3 regions of the Kluyvera sp. NPDC087067 genome follow, and region 2 is predicted to be linked to each of the others. Evidence: predicted binding sites of a transcription regulator. Region 2 holds the regulator's gene; each other region holds the start of a gene.

Region 1 (5,905 bases), on a different contig from region 2:
GCGGATAATCTCACCGAATCCAAGCGTCACAATCGCCAGATAATCGCCATGCATTCGCAATACAGGGAAACCGAGTAGCGCCCCTGCGGCGGCGGCCATCAGTGCCGCCAGCGGTAGCATCGACCAGAAACCTAATCCCAGATATTGATAACCTAACGCCAGACCGTAGGCCCCAATGGCATAGAAAGCGACATACCCCAGATCCAGTAACCCGGCGAGGCCAACCACAATATTGAGCCCAAGCCCCAACAACACATAGATAAGCCCGAGAATCGCTACCGTAAGCACATATTTGGTCGCCACAAACGGGAAACAGATAGCCAAAGCCAGCACCAGCGGGATTATCCATCGCATCCGGCTTTTATAGCCCACAGGACGCACGTATACCCCAGCGCTATCGCCTTCAAAACGGGCGGCAATGCGCCGCCCCGCCGAGGTCATCAGAAAGGCGCTCAGGATAAACCGCCCCACCATTACCGCGGCAATAATCCATACCAGGCGCTGTCCCTCGAAGTTGAAGCTGTAGCCATCCAGCACGACGCCGACTATTGGCCCAAAAAGAATAAGCGCCACCAGGCCTGAGAAGACGGTGTCGAGAATGCAGCGTTTGAGTGAAAAACCATCGTGTGAAGCCGTTTGCTGTGTCATGTTCAGCTCCTACACTTTGGCGACAATCGGGCGGCCCAGCAGCCCCTGAGGACGAAAAATCAGGATCACCACCAGCAGACCAAAAGAGAACACGTCTTTATAGTCGGAGTTCACAAGCCCTGAGAACTGCGCTTCCGCAATTCCCAGCAGCAATCCGCCGAGCATGGCCCCCGGCAGCGAGCCTATCCCGCCGAGCACGGCAGCGGTAAAAGCCTTGATGCCGATAATAAAACCGGCGTAGAAATCAAAAGTCCCGTAGTTCATGGTGATCAATACGCCCGCCAGACCGGCCATCGCCGCACCAATCATAAACACCAGCGAGATAACCCGGTCGGTGTTGATGCCCAGAATGGACGCCATTTTTCGATCCTGCTGCACCGCGCGGCACATCCGCCCCAGGCGCGTGTGACCAATTATCCAGGTCAGCAATAGCATCCCGGCAAGCGAGGCCAGCAGGATAAAGATTTTGGTATAGGTAATTTGCACAAACCCTTCGCCAATATGCAGACGCAGGACGCCGTCCAGCATCGTCGGTACCCCCTGCTGGCGAGGCCCCTGACTGATTTGCGCGTAGTTTTGCAGAATTAATGACATGCCGATGGCGGAGATAAGCGGTGCCAGTCGCGTCGAGTTGCGTAGCGGCTTGTAGGCGATGCGCTCAATCGTCCAACCGTAAACGCCGGTCACCACGATGGTAAAGACCAGCGTGCCGAGAATCAGCAGCGGAAACGAGTGCAGGCCAAAAAAGGACAGTAGCGCCAGACCAATGGCACAGAGATAAGCGGAAATCATATACACTTCACCGTGGGCGAAGTTAATCATGCCAATAATGCCGTACACCATGGTGTAGCCAATGGCTATCAATCCGTAGACCGAACCCAGCGTCAAACCATTGACGAGCTGTTGCAGAAAGAATGTTTCCATCATCGCGCGCTCTTGTTACAGGCTATTTTATTTAGCGCCGGTGCGTCACCACACCGGCGCTGAGCATTACTCAACTTCTTTGTATTTGCCTTTGTCATCCCACTGATAAACAACGTAGTCGGACACCTTCAGGTCGCCTTTGCTGTCCCAGGCTTTTTTGCCCATGACGGTTTCAACCGGATTGGCTTTCAGCCAGGCGCTGGCTTTGGCCGAGTCGGTACCGCCCGTGGCTTTAAACGCCGCGGCAATGGCCTGAATTGAGGCGTAGGAGTAGAGGGTGTAGCCTTCCGGCTCAAACTTGTTGCTGCGGAATTTCTCGATGACGGCTTTACCATCGGCAATAAGACGCGGATCTTTGCCGAAAGTCATATAAATGCCGTTGGTATATTGTGGGCCTCCGGCTGCGGTGACCATTTCTTCGTTCACAATACAGTCGCCGGAGAAGAATTTAGCCTGGACGCCCTGCTCACGCATTTGACGCACCAGCGGGCCCGCTTCGGGGTGGCAGCCGCCAAAGAACACCACATCCGGTTTCTGTGCACCAATTTTGGTCACCAGCGCGTTGAAGTCTTTCTCACCGCGCGACAGCCCTTCATACATCACATCTTTTACCCCGCGCTTGGCGAGCGCCGCACGCGTGGCATCAGCTAATCCCTGCCCGTAAGTGTCTTTATCGTGAATAATCACCACCCGCTTAGCTTTTAGCTTATCGATGATGAAATCACTGGCGACGCCACCCTGCTGGTCATCACGACCGCACATACGGAACATGTCGTTCATGCCGCGCTCGGTAATCAGCGGGTTAGTGGAACCAGGGGTAATGGCGAGGACTCCGGCGTCGTTATAGACCTCTGACGCGGGCATCGTGGAGGAGGAGCAGAAGTGACCGACAACGGCCTGAACTTTATCCTGATCGACCAGCCGGTTAGCCACCGACACGGCCTGTTTTGGTTCACAGGCATCGTCGCCCTGCACAAGTTTGATTTTTTCGCCGTTAATTCCCCCCGCGGCGTTAATATCTTCAGCAGCCTGAGTCGCCCCATGCCAGTACTGATCGCCATAGGTTGCGTTTGGCCCGGTAAAAGGCCCGGCAACCCCAATAACGATATCAGCCTGGGCGGAAAACGCCGTCACCAGACAACCTGCCAACACAAGAGAAAGCGGACTTCTAATTAATTTCAGTGACATTATTATCTACCTTAGCAAAGAGGTTTATGCATATACACAATGTCATTCGAGTTGGATCAAGGCGGCAAGGGAGCTAATCCCGGCAGCGTACATCAGTACGTGACTGGGGTGAGCGAGCGCAGCCAACACCGAAGCAACTTGAAGGATGAAGTGTAAAGCGGTGTGAAGCCGAACGACTGGCTCGTTCACCAAACAAACGACATCCTGACAATATCCTGCTGATAACGGCGAGGTTTCCTTACGCTTTTCAGGTCAAATCATCAAGCAAAATGGTTGCCAACTTTTTGCAACACTGCTCAGATATTCAACATTTTTGAGTATAGAGCGCCGTTTTAAGGCTTCCGGCCCGTTGAGATGAATTTACGGAGGGGATCACATCTGATTAACAATAAAGTACATAAATAATGCAATAGTCACGCTTTGTGCATTTTTACGATAAACAATGGCGGCGATGGTAGCGTATGGTGCATCGAAGAGATAAATGAGTGCAAGGGAACAGGACGCAGGGCTTTCAAAGATACCGTCATCCCCGCACTAATGTTAAAGTACGTTTTTAATGAAGCTTGCGAGAAACATGCAATGACGGGCATTGACCAGGAAAAAAAGATCCTTTCTGTTTTTGATTTCGACGGCACATTAACCCGCCACGATAGCTTTATTCCTTTTTTGAGATTTGCGTTTGGCCGCCGCCGGTTTAGCCAAAAAATGTTGCGGCTCGCCATTCCCTCGCTACAGTGCTTTCGCCGCAAATTAACCCGTGACGAGTTAAAGGAAGTGTTAATCACTACCTTCCTCGCCGGTACTGAAGAAAAATGGCTCCAGGACCGCGCGGAAGCTTACTGCCAAAAATACTGGAACAAGCTGATGCGCCCGGCTGGGCTTGTGGCGGTAGCAGCGGAAATCTCAACGGCTGCGGAAGTCACCCTGTGCTCCGCCTCACCGATGCTGGTACTGGCGCCGTTTGCTCAACGACTGGGGGTAAAATTAATTGGCACCCAGCTTGAAAGCAAAGATGGCGTTTTAACCGGACGCATTATCGGCCATAACTGCCGCTGTATTCAGAAAATCAAACGGCTGGAAGAGGTCTATGGCCCGCTCAGCCAGTATCATATTCGCGCCTGGGGCGACACGCGGGGAGATTATGAGATGCTGGCCACCGCCAGCGATGCACACTGGCGGCATTTCCACCCGGCGTGGGCACGGAAAAAAGATCCTATCACCGAGTTTCGTAACGAGTTTATGAAGGATTTAACGTGAGATAACGCCCTTCGGGGCGTTCTTGATGAAATTTCTAGTTTAGCGGTGTTCAGAGGAAATCATCTTCGGAAAGGGCAATTTCCTTCAGGCACAAAAAAACCACCCGTAGGTGGTTTCACGACACTGCTTATTGCTTTGATTATTCTGTATATTTCCCATGGTACCCGGAACGAGACTTGAACTCGTACAGCCTATGGCCGAGGGATTTTAAATCCCTTGTGTCTACCGATTCCACCATCCGGGCTCAGGGAAAATTGGAGGCGCGTTCCGGAGTCGAACCGGACTAGACGGATTTGCAATCCGCTACATAACCGCTTTGCTAACGCGCCTTTAAATCTTTAACACCCGCAACTGCCGATGTTTTAATTTGGAGCGGGAAACGAGACTCGAACTCGCGACCCCGACCTTGGCAAGGTCGTGCTCTACCAACTGAGCTATTCCCGCATTATCAAGTTGATTTGATAACCACTTGATTTTGCTATCGTCTGGCAATCAGTGCTGCCGTTCGATGCGTTGCATTCTACTTATCTCACGCGGTGAGTCAACGGTATTTTTCGCAACTTTGTATCGTTTGCTGAAAATAACGCCGAAACGATCACTCTTGAAGCAAATCGCCGCGTGCCGCATTCAAATATTGCAGCATTGACCACAGTGTTAATACCGCAGCCACGAGGAACAGAGCGATACCGGCCCACTCGACCCACATGTTAGGGCGCCACAGCATCCACACCAGCGCGGTCATTTGCGCGGTCGTTTTTACTTTGCCAATCCATGACACCGCAACGCTGCTGCGTTTACCCAGTTCCGCCATCCACTCACGCAGAGCGGAGATAATGATCTCACGTGCGATCATCGTGGCGGCAGGCAGCGTCACCCACCAGGTGTGATAATGCTCAGCCACCAGAACCATGGCGATAGCGACCATGACCTTATCGGCGACCGGATCAAGGAACGCCCCGAAACGGGTGCTCTGGTTCCAGCGACGGGCCAGATAACCGTCAAACCAGTCGGTAACAGCGGCAATAAAGAAAATCAGCGCGCAGGCAAACGGCGCCCAGACAACGGGAAGGTAGAACGCCAATACGAAAAACGGAATCAGGATGACGCGGAACAGCGTAAGCAATGTAGGGATATTATATTGCATGGCGTGGTAACTATCTGTTGTTAGTAAATATTAGCCCTATGTTGCTACAGAGCCCCTAATGTTTCAACGAGTAGAAGATCTTTTCTGCTAAACCCTGTGATATTCCGGGTACTTTAGCAATATCATCGATGGTCGCCTGCTGCAAACCTTGCAGTCCGCCCATGTACTTGAGCAGCATCTGACGCCGCTTTGGCCCAATGCCTTCAATGGTCTCTAGCGTACTGGTGCTTTTGACTTTCGCCCGTTTTTTGCGGTGCCCTGAAATAGCGTGATCGTGCGATTCGTCGCGAATATGCTGAATCACATGCAACGCTGGCGAATCTGGCGGCAGGTTGAAGCCTTCACCTTCCGGCTCGAAGAACAGCGTCTCCAGCCCCGCTTTGCGATCGGTGCCCTTTGCTACACCCAATAATAGGGGATGATGCTTATCCCACGGTACATCAAGCTCAGCAAACACCGCCTTCGCCTGCCCCAACTGCCCTTTCCCGCCATCGATTAAAATGACATCCGGGATTTTGCTCTCTTCGATAGCCTTTCCATAGCGTCGACGCAGGACCTGATTCATGGCGGCGTAATCATCACCGGGCGTGATGCCAGTGATATTGTAGCGACGATATTCGGCGCGTAATGGGCCGTTGGCGTCAAAGACCACACAAGACGCCACGGTCTGCTCGCCCATGGTGTGGCTAATGTCGAAACACTCCATCCTTTTGATAGCCGGGAGTTTCAATTCTTCGGCCAATG
Region 2 (5,905 bases):
ATTTGCAGCCAAATTTCGACTTCCAGCAAGCAGGAAGAGAGGTTCTGGAGATTGAACGAGAAGGGCTGGAACAGCTCGATCAATACATTAATCAGGATTTCAACGACGCGTGTGAGAAGATCTTTTACTGTGGCGGCAAAGTGGTCGTCATGGGCATGGGCAAATCTGGGCATATTGGCCGTAAAATGGCGGCCACTTTCGCCAGTACGGGCACATCTTCATTCTTTGTTCATCCCGGCGAGGCTGCCCACGGTGACTTAGGGATGGTGACGCCACAGGACGTTGTGATCGCCTTGTCGAATTCCGGTGAATCCAACGAAATTCTGGCGCTGATTCCGGTATTGAAGCGGCTGAGAGTGCCGCTTATTTGCATGACCAGCCGCCCGGAGAGCAGTATGGGTCGCGCGGCAGATATTCATTTATGCGTGAAAATACCCCGCGAAGCCTGCCCACTTGGCCTGGCGCCGACCACCAGTACCACGGCCGCGCTGGTCATGGGTGATGCTCTCGCCGTCGCGTTACTGAAAGCCCGCGGCTTCACGGCGGAAGATTTCGCCCTGTCGCACCCCGGCGGCGCACTTGGTCGCAAGCTGTTACTGCGGGTTAACGATATCATGCACACCGGAGATGAAATTCCTCAGGTAAGTCTCGAGGCTTCGCTGCGTGATGCGCTTTTAGAGATCACGCGTAAAAATCTGGGCATGACCGCCATCTGCGACGACAATATGCAGATTAAAGGTATTTTCACCGACGGTGACCTGCGGCGAATCTTCGATAACGGCGTTGACGTCCGCACGCTCGGCATTGCCGACGTGATGACGCCAGGCGGTATTCGCATTCGTCCAGAGATGCTGGCGGTCGATGCATTGAACCTGATGCAATCACGTCATATCACCTGCGTATTGGTTGCCGATGGCGACCATTTGCTAGGTGTGATACATATGCACGACCTACTGCGCGCAGGCGTAGTGTAATCAAGGATATAAAGAATGAGTCATGCTGTCGCCCCGGTCGCCACCTGTTATGGCCCGGTGAGCCCACAATTTATTGCTAAGGCGGAACAAATTCGCCTGCTTATCCTCGATGTTGACGGGGTGCTCTCAGACGGCCTGATTTATATGGGCAACAACGGCGAGGAGCTGAAAGCCTTCAACGTGCGCGACGGTTATGGCATTCGCTGCGCCCTCACCTCAGGCATTGAGGTGGCGATTATTACCGGACGAAAAGCTAAACTGTTAGAAGACCGCTGCGCCACGCTCGGTATTAGCCATCTCTACCAGGGACAGTCGGATAAGCTCATTGCCTATCGCGAACTGCTGGCGAAGCTGGCGCTTGAGCCAAACCAGGTCGCTTACGTCGGTGACGATCTGATCGACTGGCCGGTTATGGCTGAAATCGGTTTGAGCGTTGCGGTTGCGGATGCACATCCGCTGCTGCTGCCACGCGCAGATTATGTCACCCGCATTGCAGGTGGTCGGGGTGCCGTCCGTGAAGTCTGCGACCTGCTGCTACTGGCGCAAGGGAAGCTGGAAGAAGCCAAAGGGCAATCGATATGAGTAAAACCAGACGTTGGGTTATTATTGTGCTGGCACTGGTGGCGCTTGTCCTCATCGGCCTGAATCTCGCCGATAAGGATGAAGTGAGTCCGCAAGCGCTCAACACCAGCGACCCAACCTATAAAAGCGAACATACCGACACGGTAGTTTACAGCCCGGAAGGCGCTCTGAGTTATCGGCTTATCGCCGAGCATGTGGAGTATTTTTCCGATCAGGCAATATCGTGGTTTACCCATCCGGTATTGACCACTTTTGACGCAAACAAGGTACCAACCTGGTCGATTAAAGCCGATAAAGCCAAGCTGACCAACGATCGCATGCTGTACCTCTACGGGCACGTTGAAATCAACGCGCTGACAGAAGATGCACAACTGCGTAAGATTACGACGGATAACGCCCAGGTAAACCTGATTACTCAGGATGTTGCCTCTGACGATCTGGTGACGTTATACGGAACAACATTTAATTCCAGCGGCCTGAAAATGCGCGGCAATTTACGCAGCAAAAACGCCGAGTTGATTGAAAAGGTTAGAACCTCTTATGAAATTCAGAAAAAACAAACTCAGCCTTAAGCTTGCGCTCGCCGGCACATTGCTGGCGGCCAGCCTGCCAGCCATGGCGCTCACCGGGGATACCGATCAGCCGATTCATATCGAATCCGATCAGCAGTCGCTGGATATGCAGGGCAACGTGGTTACCTTTACCGGCAACGTTGTGGTCACCCAGGGCACGATCAAAATCAACGCCGATAAAGTGGTTGTGACCCGTCCTGCGGATCAAAAAGGCAAAGAAGTGATCGACGGTTACGGTAATCCAGCGACCTTCTATCAGATGCAGGACAACGGCAAGCCGGTGAAAGGTCATGCCTCAAAAATGCATTATGAATTGCAGAATGATTTCGTGGTGCTGACCGGCAACGCCTACCTTGAGCAGCTTGATAGTAATATCAAAGGCGACAAGATCACCTATCTGGTCAAAGAACAGAAAATGCAAGCGTTTAGCGACAAAGGCAAACGCGTCACTACCGTTCTGGTTCCGTCGCAGCTGCAGGACAAATCCAAAGATCAGGCCCCGGCCCAGAAGAAGAGTAACTAATTCGTTATGGCGACATTAACTGCAAAAAATCTGGCGAAGGCTTATAAAGGCCGTCGCGTGGTGGAAGATGTCAGTCTGACCGTAAATTCCGGTGAGATTGTCGGTCTGCTTGGGCCAAACGGTGCAGGTAAAACCACCACTTTCTACATGGTGGTTGGGATCGTCTCGCGTGATGCGGGCAATATCATCATTGATGACGAAGATATCAGCCTGCTGCCGCTGCATGCCCGTGCCCGACGCGGGATTGGCTATCTGCCGCAGGAAGCGTCTATCTTCCGTCGTCTGAGCGTCTATGACAACCTGATGGCGGTGCTGCAGATCCGTGACGATCTGACTAAAGAGCAGCGCGAAGACCGCGCAAAAGAACTGATGGAAGAGTTCCACATCGAACACCTGCGTGACAGCCTGGGTCAGGCGCTTTCCGGTGGTGAACGTCGACGAGTGGAAATCGCCCGTGCGCTCGCGGCAAACCCGAAGTTTATCCTGCTGGATGAACCGTTTGCTGGCGTTGACCCCATCTCCGTTATCGACATTAAACGCATTATTGAACATCTGCGTGACAGCGGCCTTGGCGTACTGATTACTGACCACAACGTGCGTGAAACGTTAGCCGTCTGCGAACGTGCCTATATCGTCAGCCAGGGGCATCTGATTGCCCACGGTACCCCTCAGGAGATCCTACAAGACGAACATGTTAAACGCGTGTATCTTGGGGAAGACTTCAGACTCTGATAGGGTATGGATAACGACGTTAGTGGGAGAGATTCGTTCTGAACATGAAGCAAGGTTTGCAATTAAGGCTCAGCCAACAGCTTGCCATGACGCCGCAGTTGCAGCAGGCAATTCGTCTGTTGCAGTTGTCGACGCTGGAACTTCAGCAGGAACTCCAGCAGGCGCTGGAGAGTAACCCCCTGCTTGAGCAAACCGATCTTCACGAGGAAGTAGACACTCAGGAACCCGTTGATACCGAAACGTTAGACAGCGTTGATGCGCTGGAAAAGCCAGATATGCCCGAGGAGCTGCCGCTTGACGCCAGCTGGGACGAAATCTACACCGCCGGAACGCCATCAGGCACCGGTGTCGATTACCAGGACGACGAGCTGCCGGTTTACCAGGGCGAAACCACCCAGTCACTGCAGGATTATCTGATGTGGCAGGTAGAATTGACGCCGTTTACCGATACCGATAGAGCCATTGCCACTTCCATTGTCGACGCGGTGGACGACACCGGTTATCTCACCGTCACGGTAGAAGATATCCATGAAGGCATTGGCGATGATGAAATCGGTCTCGATGAAGTCGAAGCCGTCTTAAAGCGAATCCAGCGTTTCGATCCGGTTGGCGTTGCCGCCAAAGATCTGCGCGACTGTCTGCTGATCCAACTCTCCCAATTCGCACCGGATACCCCGCGTATTACCGAAGCCCGATTAATCATCAGCGATCATCTCGATCTTCTCGCCAACCACGACTTCCGTTCACTTATGCGCGTTACGCGCTTAAAAGAAGATGTGCTCAAAGAAGCGGTCGATCTGATTCAGTCACTCGATCCTCGTCCGGGGCAGTCGATCCAGACCGGTGAGCCGGAGTATGTGATCCCTGATGTGCTGGTGCGCAAAGTGAACGGTCGCTGGATGGTTGAGCTTAATTCCGACAGCATTCCGCGCTTGCAGATAAACCAGCACTACGCGGGCATGTGCAATAACGTCCGTAATGATGCCGATAGCCAGTTCATCCGCAGCAATTTACAGGATGCGAAGTGGCTGATTAAAAGCCTTGAGAGCCGTAATGACACGCTTTTGCGCGTGAGCCGCTGCATTGTTGAGCAGCAGCAGGCCTTTTTCGATCTTGGCGAAGAACACATGAAACCGATGGTGCTGGCCGATATCGCCCAGACCGTCGAAATGCACGAGTCCACCATTTCGCGTGTCACCACGCAGAAGTATTTGCATAGCCCAAGGGGCATTTTTGAGCTTAAGTATTTCTTCTCCAGCCACGTCAGTACTGAGGGCGGCGGCGAAGCCTCGTCCACGGCCATTCGTGCATTGGTGAAGAAGTTAATTGCAGCGGAAAATCCCGCAAAACCACTGAGCGACAGTAAACTGACCACCCTACTCTCCGATCAGGGTATCATGGTGGCGCGGCGTACCGTTGCAAAGTACCGAGAGTCTTTATCCATCCCGCCGTCAAATCAGCGTAAACAGCTGGTCTGACTCTACTGATAAGGAAGACACTATGCAGCTCAACATCACTGGACACAACGTCGAAATTACCGAGGCGATGCGCGAATTTGTTAATACCAAATTCGTGAAGCTCGAGCAGTATTTCGAGAGGATCAATCAGGTCTACATTGTGTTAAAAGTGGAGAAATTGACGCACATCTCGGATGCAACGTTGCACGTTAACGGCGGCGAGCTTCACGCTAGCGCGGAAGGCAAAGATATGTACGCCGCCATCGATGGCTTGATCGACAAACTGTCGAGACAGTTAAACAAGCATAAAGATAAACTAAAACAACATTGATTGTCCGAGCAGCCGCCCGATATGCTCCGTATACCGGGCGGTGCTTAGGTGAAATTATGACAAATACTGATTCAGCTCTACAACTGAGCAATGTCCTTAACCAGGAATGTACCCGCAGTGCTGTGCACTGTCAGAGTAAAAAACGTGCGCTGGAAATCATCAGCGAGCTGGCGGCCAAACAGCTAAGCCTGCCTCCGCAGGTGGTGTTTGAAGCCATTCTGACCCGTGAAAAAATGGGCAGTACCGGCATTGGCAACGGCATCGCGATTCCGCACGGTAAACTGGAAGAGGATACGACGCGCGCGGTAGGCGTTTTCGTGCAGCTGGAAACACCGATTGCCTTCGATGCCATCGACAATCAGCCTGTTGATTTACTGTTTGCGCTTCTGGTGCCAGCAGATCAGACCAAAACCCACCTGCATACGCTCTCTTTGGTGGCGAAACGTCTGGCGGATAAAACCATTTGCCGTCGTCTGCGTTCTGCGCAGAGCGACGAAGAGCTGTATCAAATCATCACCGATACAGAAACTCACGATGATGCGTAATGGACATCACATCGTACTGAGGAGAAACGGTACATGGTACTGATGATCGTCAGCGGCCGCTCTGGCTCGGGAAAATCTGTTGCCCTGCGTGCGCTGGAAGATATGGGGTTTTACTGCGTTGATAACCTGCCGGTGGTGTTGCTGCCGGAGCTGGCTAAGACGCTTGCCGACCGCGAAATCTCGGCGGCT
Region 3 (5,905 bases), on a different contig from region 2:
TTGAGAGCGTTGTTCCCAACGCGCTGGCGCATTATCACTGCTGAGCCCGGCAATTGCAAGCTATCGGCTTTCACATGCTGGATTCTTGCACAATCCTCTCTTCACAGCAGACGTTTAGCTGATTATGCTGAACATTCCTCCTTCAGGAATAGAACAATGGAAGCAGTAGACTCGTTCCCCCATCGCGTATGGCAAATCGTCGCCGCTATCCCCGCAGGTTACGTCACCACCTACGGTGAAGTCGCCAGACTGGCCGGGTCGCCTCGCGCAGCGAGACAGGTTGGTGGTGTGCTAAGACGCCTGCCGGAAGGTTCTACGCTGCCGTGGTTCCGGGTGGTTAATCGTCATGGGGCAATTTCACTCACCGGGCCCGATCTTCAGCGGCAACGTCAGGCGCTGCTGGCCGATGGCGTGCAGGTTTCAGGCAATGGGCAAATTGATTTGCAGAAATATCGCTGGCGATATTAAAGAGTGTGGTGGGATAAACTTAAAAAAAAATGCCCTCGCAATGAGGGCATTCGTCGATTACGGGATCTGCACCGGGGCAGTATCTTTAACCGGAGCCGCGGAGGTATCCGGTACTGGAACCGCCGTTTGCTGCACTGGAACCAGAATCAAATCAGCTTTGGTTCCGTTATGGTTAATCACTTCCTGAATGGTGTCAGTGATAAACAGCAGCTTACCATCAACCGTGACGGCTGCGCTCAGCAGGATACGCGCATTTGGCTGGATATCCGCTGGGTTAAATGGCAGCACAAAGCTAAATGGTGCCTGCTTCCCATCGGTACGGAACACTTTCTGCGCCAGTACTTTTGACGGTGCGTCGGCAAGCGAGGCATCGGACAGGGTTACCGTTAATACCGCATTCGGTGGCAATGCCACTTTCTGACGGATCAATACGTTACCGGTGACGCTCGGGCCCGCAATGGCCTGAACGGCTTCTGGGGTATGATTTTGCTGGTGCGTCTGCGAACAGCCCGCGAGGGCAAGTGCAACCGCCAAACCGCTTAAGATCGGCACAAGTTTCATTAGCATTCTCCTTTTCGCTCACTCGAATTAAGGCCATTTTCTCAATTGAGTGACAACGCCTTAACAAACTTAACCGCTCAAGTGTGGCACATAATTTACATTTATGCCTGTAAACGGCCGATTATTCAGATAATTGAACCCATCGGACCACTGAGTAAATTACGTTATAATGGAGAGATACACCTGCCGTATGACAGTAAAATTATAGAGGGTACTAATGAGCCAGGCGCTATCAAATCTGCTGACATTAATGAATCTGGAAAGAATTGAAGAAGGCCTGTTTCGCGGGCAAAGCGAAGATCTGGGTCTGCGTCAGGTCTTTGGCGGACAGGTTGTCGGCCAGGCACTGTATGCCGCCAAAGAGACCGTTCCTGCAGACCGCTTAGTTCACTCGTTTCACAGCTATTTCCTGCGCCCTGGGGACAGCCAGAAGCCAATCATTTACGACGTGGAAGTGCTGCGCGACGGAAATAGCTTCAGCGCCCGCCGCGTGGCTGCCATCCAAAACGGCAAACCGATTTTCTATATGACGGCATCATTCCAGGCCCCTGAACCGGGTTACGAGCACCAGAAAAACATGCCAGAGGCACCATCGCCGGAGGGGCTGCCTTCAGAGACGGATATCGCCCGCTCTCTGTCGCATCTGTTGCCGCCGCAGGTCGCTGAGAAGTTTTTGTGCGATAAGCCGATTGAGATCCGCCCGGTGAAATTCCACAACCCATTAAAAGGTCACACCGCCGAACCGCGCCGTCAGGTATGGATGCGGGCCAATGGCGCTGTGCCGGACGATTTGCATATTCATCAGTATCTGCTGGGCTACGCCTCTGATTTCAACTTCCTGCCGGTCGCGTTGCAACCGCACGGCGTCGGCTTCCTTGAGCCGGGCATGCAGGTTGCCACCATCGATCATTCGATGTGGTTCCATCGCCCGTTTAATTTAAATAATTGGCTGCTGTATAGCGTGGAAAGTACGTCGGCTTCAAGCGCCAGAGGCTTTGTTCGCGGTGAGTTTTATACCGAGGACGGGGTACTTGTTGCTTCAACGGTACAGGAAGGGGTGATGCGTAACCGAGGGTAATCCGCTGGTAGCCCGTCCAGGCGCAGCGCCGCCGGGAATTCCCCGGAGTCGGTGCTCACGCACCTCGTCCGGGCTACCATTGCAGATATTCAATTATCGACAGGATTTATGCGTTATAGGCATTTTCGCCGTGGCTGTTCACGTCGAGACCTTCACGTTCCTGCTCTTCCGAAACGCGCAGACCCACCGTCAAATCAGCAACTTTGTAGCCAATAAAGGCGACAACACCCGACCAGACGATGGTGATGCCAATGCTCTCCAGCTGCACGAGAACCTGATGCCCCATGGTGACGCCTTCGGCATACCCCACACCGCCAAGCGATGTTGAAGCGAAAATACCGGTCAGGATACAGCCAATAATTCCGCAAACGCCGTGTACCCCGAACACATCGCAAGGATCATCTACGCGCAGTACGCGCTTCAAGGAAGTGACGCCCCACAGCCCGGCCAGCCCGGCAACAATCCCCAGAATCAGTGCGCCACCCACCCCGATAAAACCACATGCTGGTGTGATAGCCACAAGGCCTGCAATCGCCCCGGAACACGCGCCCAGCAGTGAAGGTTTACCACGCAGCGCCCACTCACCAAACACCCAGCCGAGAATCGCCGCAGCGGTCGCCACAACGGTGTTGACAAAAGCCAGACCGGCAATTTCGTTGGCCGCGCTTGCCGAACCGGCGTTGAAGCCAAACCAGCCGAAATAGAGGATCGCGGTGCCGATAAATACCATCGGCAGGTTGTGCGGCTTGAAGGCTTCTTTGCCAAAGCCCACGCGCTTGCCAATCAGATAAGCCCCCACCAGCCCCGCCACCGCGGCGTTGATGTGCACCACCGTGCCACCCGCAAAATCAAGCGCGCCGTGACTTCCCAACAGACCGCCGCCCCAGACCATATGCGCAATCGGCACGTAGGAAAGCGTCAGCCAAATGACCACGAAAATCAGCACCGCAGAGAAGCGAATACGTTCCGCCAGCGCGCCCACAATCAGCCCGACGGTAATACAGGCGAAGGAACCCTGGAACGCAACGTGGATATACTGATAGAAGGTGCCCATGGGGTCAGTAATTTTAATATTTTTCAGCATCACCCAGTCGAAGCTGCCAAAGAAGCTGCCGCCGGTGCCAAAAGCTAAAGAGTAGCCATAAATCACCCACAGTACGCAGACCAGCGCGAAAGTCACCGCGACCTGCGTCAGCATAGAGAGCACGTTTTTACCGCGGATAAGTCCACCGTAAAACAGGGCAATGCCGGGGATGGTCATAAACAACACCAGCGCGGTACAAATCATCATAAAAGCGTTATCGGCTTTATCGATGGTAGCAGGCGCCGCCATGGCCAGACCCGGCAACAGTGCCAATGCGCTCAACCCCGTTTTCACGATTATTTTTTTCATCATCTTTATCCCTATCACTGTGCTGGCTGGGAATTACAGCGCGGCTTCGTCGGCTTCGCCGGTACGAATACGGATGACGCGCTGCAGTTCGGCGACAAAAATCTTACCGTCACCAATTTTTCCGGTATAAGCGGCTTTGCTGACAACATCGACCACTTCATCGAGCTGATCGTCGGCGATAGCCACATCAATCTTTACTTTCGGCAGGAAATTGACGCTGTATTCCGCACCGCGGTACAGCTCGGCATGGCCTTTCTGGCGACCGAAGCCTTTCACTTCCGTCACCGTTAAGCCCTGAATGCCAATGGAAGACAGCGCTTCGCGAACGTCTTCGAGTTTGAATGGTTTGATTACCACGGTAACCAGCTTCATAGATCCCCTCCAGTCAGAATTCGGTAATGGCCGTGAACACGAAAGAGATAAAGCAAGGGACGTGCCAGAAATGAAAATCATCAGGCTGAGCGTGGAAATCAGGGAGGTTGGCAATCCTTTAGAAAGTCGTAAAAACAAAAACGCACCATGCGGGTGCATGATGCGTTTCACAAAAGCATTCTGTTAGAAAAATGCCTGACGCTGGTGCATCAAGAGGTTAATGCTTCGTCCTGAGCGCTGGCGGCCAGTTCTTCTCCCGCCAGCTGAAGCTGATACATTTGCCAGTATCGCCCTTTTTCTTCAAGCAGTTGCTGGTGTGAACCCTGCTCGACGGCGTGCCCACGATGAAGCACCATGATGGTGTCCGCATCCACAATGGTCGATAAGCGGTGCGCAATCACCACCAGCGTCGTGTGCTGGCGCACGGCGGCCAGCGCATGCTGAATAGCCTGCTCGGTACCCGAGTCGATATTGGCCGTTGCTTCATCGAGAATCAGCACCTGCGGCGTATCAACCAGCACCCGCGCCAGCGCCAGTAGCTGCTTTTGCCCCACTGAAAGGTTATTCCCTTGCTCGCCCAGATGGGTATAAATACCGTCGCTCATCGCGCGCGCCAGCTCCGCCAGCTGCACCGTTTCGAGAACCTGCCAAACCTGCGCTTCACTGATATCACGCCCCAGGGTGACGTTAGCAAAGAATGAGTCCGCCAGCACCACCGGGTCTTGTTGCACCACGGCGATACCTTCCCGTAATACGGCGTGGCTTAGGCTTTGCAACGGCCGACCGCCGAGGCGAATTTCACCGGAATTCGGCGGATAGTAGCCCATCAGCAGGCTCGCCAGCGTACTTTTCCCGCTGCCGGTATGCCCTACCAGCGCCACAAAACTGCGCGCCGGGATCGACAATGAGATATTTTGCAGCACCATTTTGTCGTCACGATAGGCAAACGACACGTTATCGATATCAATGTCGCCATTCTCCAGCGGAGTCGTGTCCTCGCCATACTGCTGGCGCGGCCTGTCCATCAGTTCGAACACGCGCTCGCCCGCCACCACAGCCTGTTGCAGCATGGATTGCTGCGTGGTCAGCTCAATGAGCGGCTCATTGAGTCGGCCAAGATAGCTGATAAAGGCATACAGTACGCCGACCTGAATTGAGCCTTGTGCACTAAACCCAAACAACATCAGCAGACCGCAAAGCACCAGCGTGGAAAACAGGCTTAACAATGGACGCAGGAGGAAACCGTCGAGCCGCAGGGTTTGCATACGCGCCATGTAATGTGAGCGGCTGACCTCGCCAATACGCTCGCCAAAACGCACCTGCTGCCGGAACTGCTGGATAACGCTCATGCCGTTGATGACTTCGTTAAAGCCATCGTTAATGTCCGCAAGATAAGCGCGAACGCGGCGCACGATAGGCGTGCTGTACCGCTGATAGATGATCATCACCGTCAGGACCGCCGGGAAGATAGCCATCGCCACCAGCGCCATGCGCCAGTCGAGGCTAAACATCGCCACCAGCATAGCGCCAATCAGCGCCGCACTGCGAAGCACCGTCGCCACCACGGTCACGTACAGGTCGCGAATGACTTCAGTATCGTTGGTGACGCGGGAAATCAGCTGACCTACCGGCTGGGTGTCAAATTCGCTTAACGGCTGGCGAAGCGCGGCATCCATGACATCAATTCGTAACTGTTGCACAACGCCGACTGCCGCGCGGTTAAAAAGCAGCGATTGACTATAGTGCAGGCCCGCCGCCAGCAATTGTAAACCGATATAGGCGGCCGCCAGCCCCGCAACGGTGCCCCACGGTAAAAGATCTTTCGCCACCAGATTGTCGATAAAGTAGCTTATCAGAAGCGGCCCGCTAACCTCTGCGGCGGCGGCCACCCATAACATCACCACGGCAATCGTCAGTGGTTTGCGCCACGGCGAGCCGTATGCCAACAGGCGTTTCAACGTCGGCCACAGTTGCCCGAAACTACGCATCCGCAACCTCCGTTTTTTCATCTTCCGGCACATCATTAAGCGCGG

The links. The regulator sigma-54, encoded in region 2, starts transcription at its own class of promoters, with help from an activator protein. The targets are predictions, from matches to a motif close to GTTGGCACANNTTTCGCTNT.
Region 1: ACIPDS_RS10610 (branched-chain amino acid ABC transporter substrate-binding protein) is a predicted target of sigma-54. The motif match lies at 3,022-3,041, and genes of this name have one in related genera.
Region 3: glnK (P-II family nitrogen regulator) is a predicted target of sigma-54. The motif match lies at 3,922-3,941, and genes of this name have one in related genera.

Annotation. Positions count from the first base shown of each region.
Region 1 covers NZ_JBIUZS010000003.1:388,861-394,765, reverse strand. Annotated here, with positions in the region: gene livM (high-affinity branched-chain amino acid ABC transporter permease LivM) at 1-648, opposite strand, end outside; gene ACIPDS_RS10615 (branched-chain amino acid ABC transporter permease LivH) at 658-1,572, opposite strand; gene ACIPDS_RS10610 (branched-chain amino acid ABC transporter substrate-binding protein) at 1,639-2,760, opposite strand; gene ACIPDS_RS10605 (HAD family hydrolase) at 3,340-4,017, shown strand; tRNA gene ACIPDS_RS10600 (tRNA-Leu) at 4,176-4,261, opposite strand; tRNA gene ACIPDS_RS10595 (tRNA-Cys) at 4,273-4,346, opposite strand; tRNA gene ACIPDS_RS10590 (tRNA-Gly) at 4,386-4,461, opposite strand; gene pgsA (CDP-diacylglycerol--glycerol-3-phosphate 3-phosphatidyltransferase) at 4,613-5,161, opposite strand; gene uvrC (excinuclease ABC subunit UvrC) at 5,217-5,905, opposite strand, start outside.
Region 2 covers NZ_JBIUZS010000002.1:676,288-682,192, forward strand. Annotated here, with positions in the region: gene kdsD (arabinose-5-phosphate isomerase KdsD) at 1-974, shown strand, start outside; gene kdsC (3-deoxy-manno-octulosonate-8-phosphatase KdsC) at 990-1,556, shown strand; gene lptC (LPS export ABC transporter periplasmic protein LptC) at 1,553-2,128, shown strand; gene lptA (lipopolysaccharide ABC transporter substrate-binding protein LptA) at 2,097-2,651, shown strand; gene lptB (LPS export ABC transporter ATP-binding protein) at 2,658-3,383, shown strand; gene rpoN (RNA polymerase factor sigma-54) at 3,428-4,861, shown strand; gene hpf (ribosome hibernation promoting factor) at 4,884-5,171, shown strand; gene ptsN (PTS IIA-like nitrogen regulatory protein PtsN) at 5,228-5,716, shown strand; gene rapZ (RNase adapter RapZ) at 5,750-5,905, shown strand, end outside.
Region 3 covers NZ_JBIUZS010000004.1:199,810-205,714, reverse strand. Annotated here, with positions in the region: gene ACIPDS_RS12555 (MGMT family protein) at 157-468, shown strand; gene ACIPDS_RS12550 (YbaY family lipoprotein) at 526-1,029, opposite strand; gene tesB (acyl-CoA thioesterase II) at 1,247-2,107, shown strand; gene amtB (ammonium transporter AmtB) at 2,214-3,500, opposite strand; gene glnK (P-II family nitrogen regulator) at 3,534-3,872, opposite strand; gene ACIPDS_RS12530 (SmdB family multidrug efflux ABC transporter permease/ATP-binding protein) at 4,082-5,860, opposite strand; gene ACIPDS_RS12525 (SmdA family multidrug ABC transporter permease/ATP-binding protein) at 5,853-5,905, opposite strand, start outside.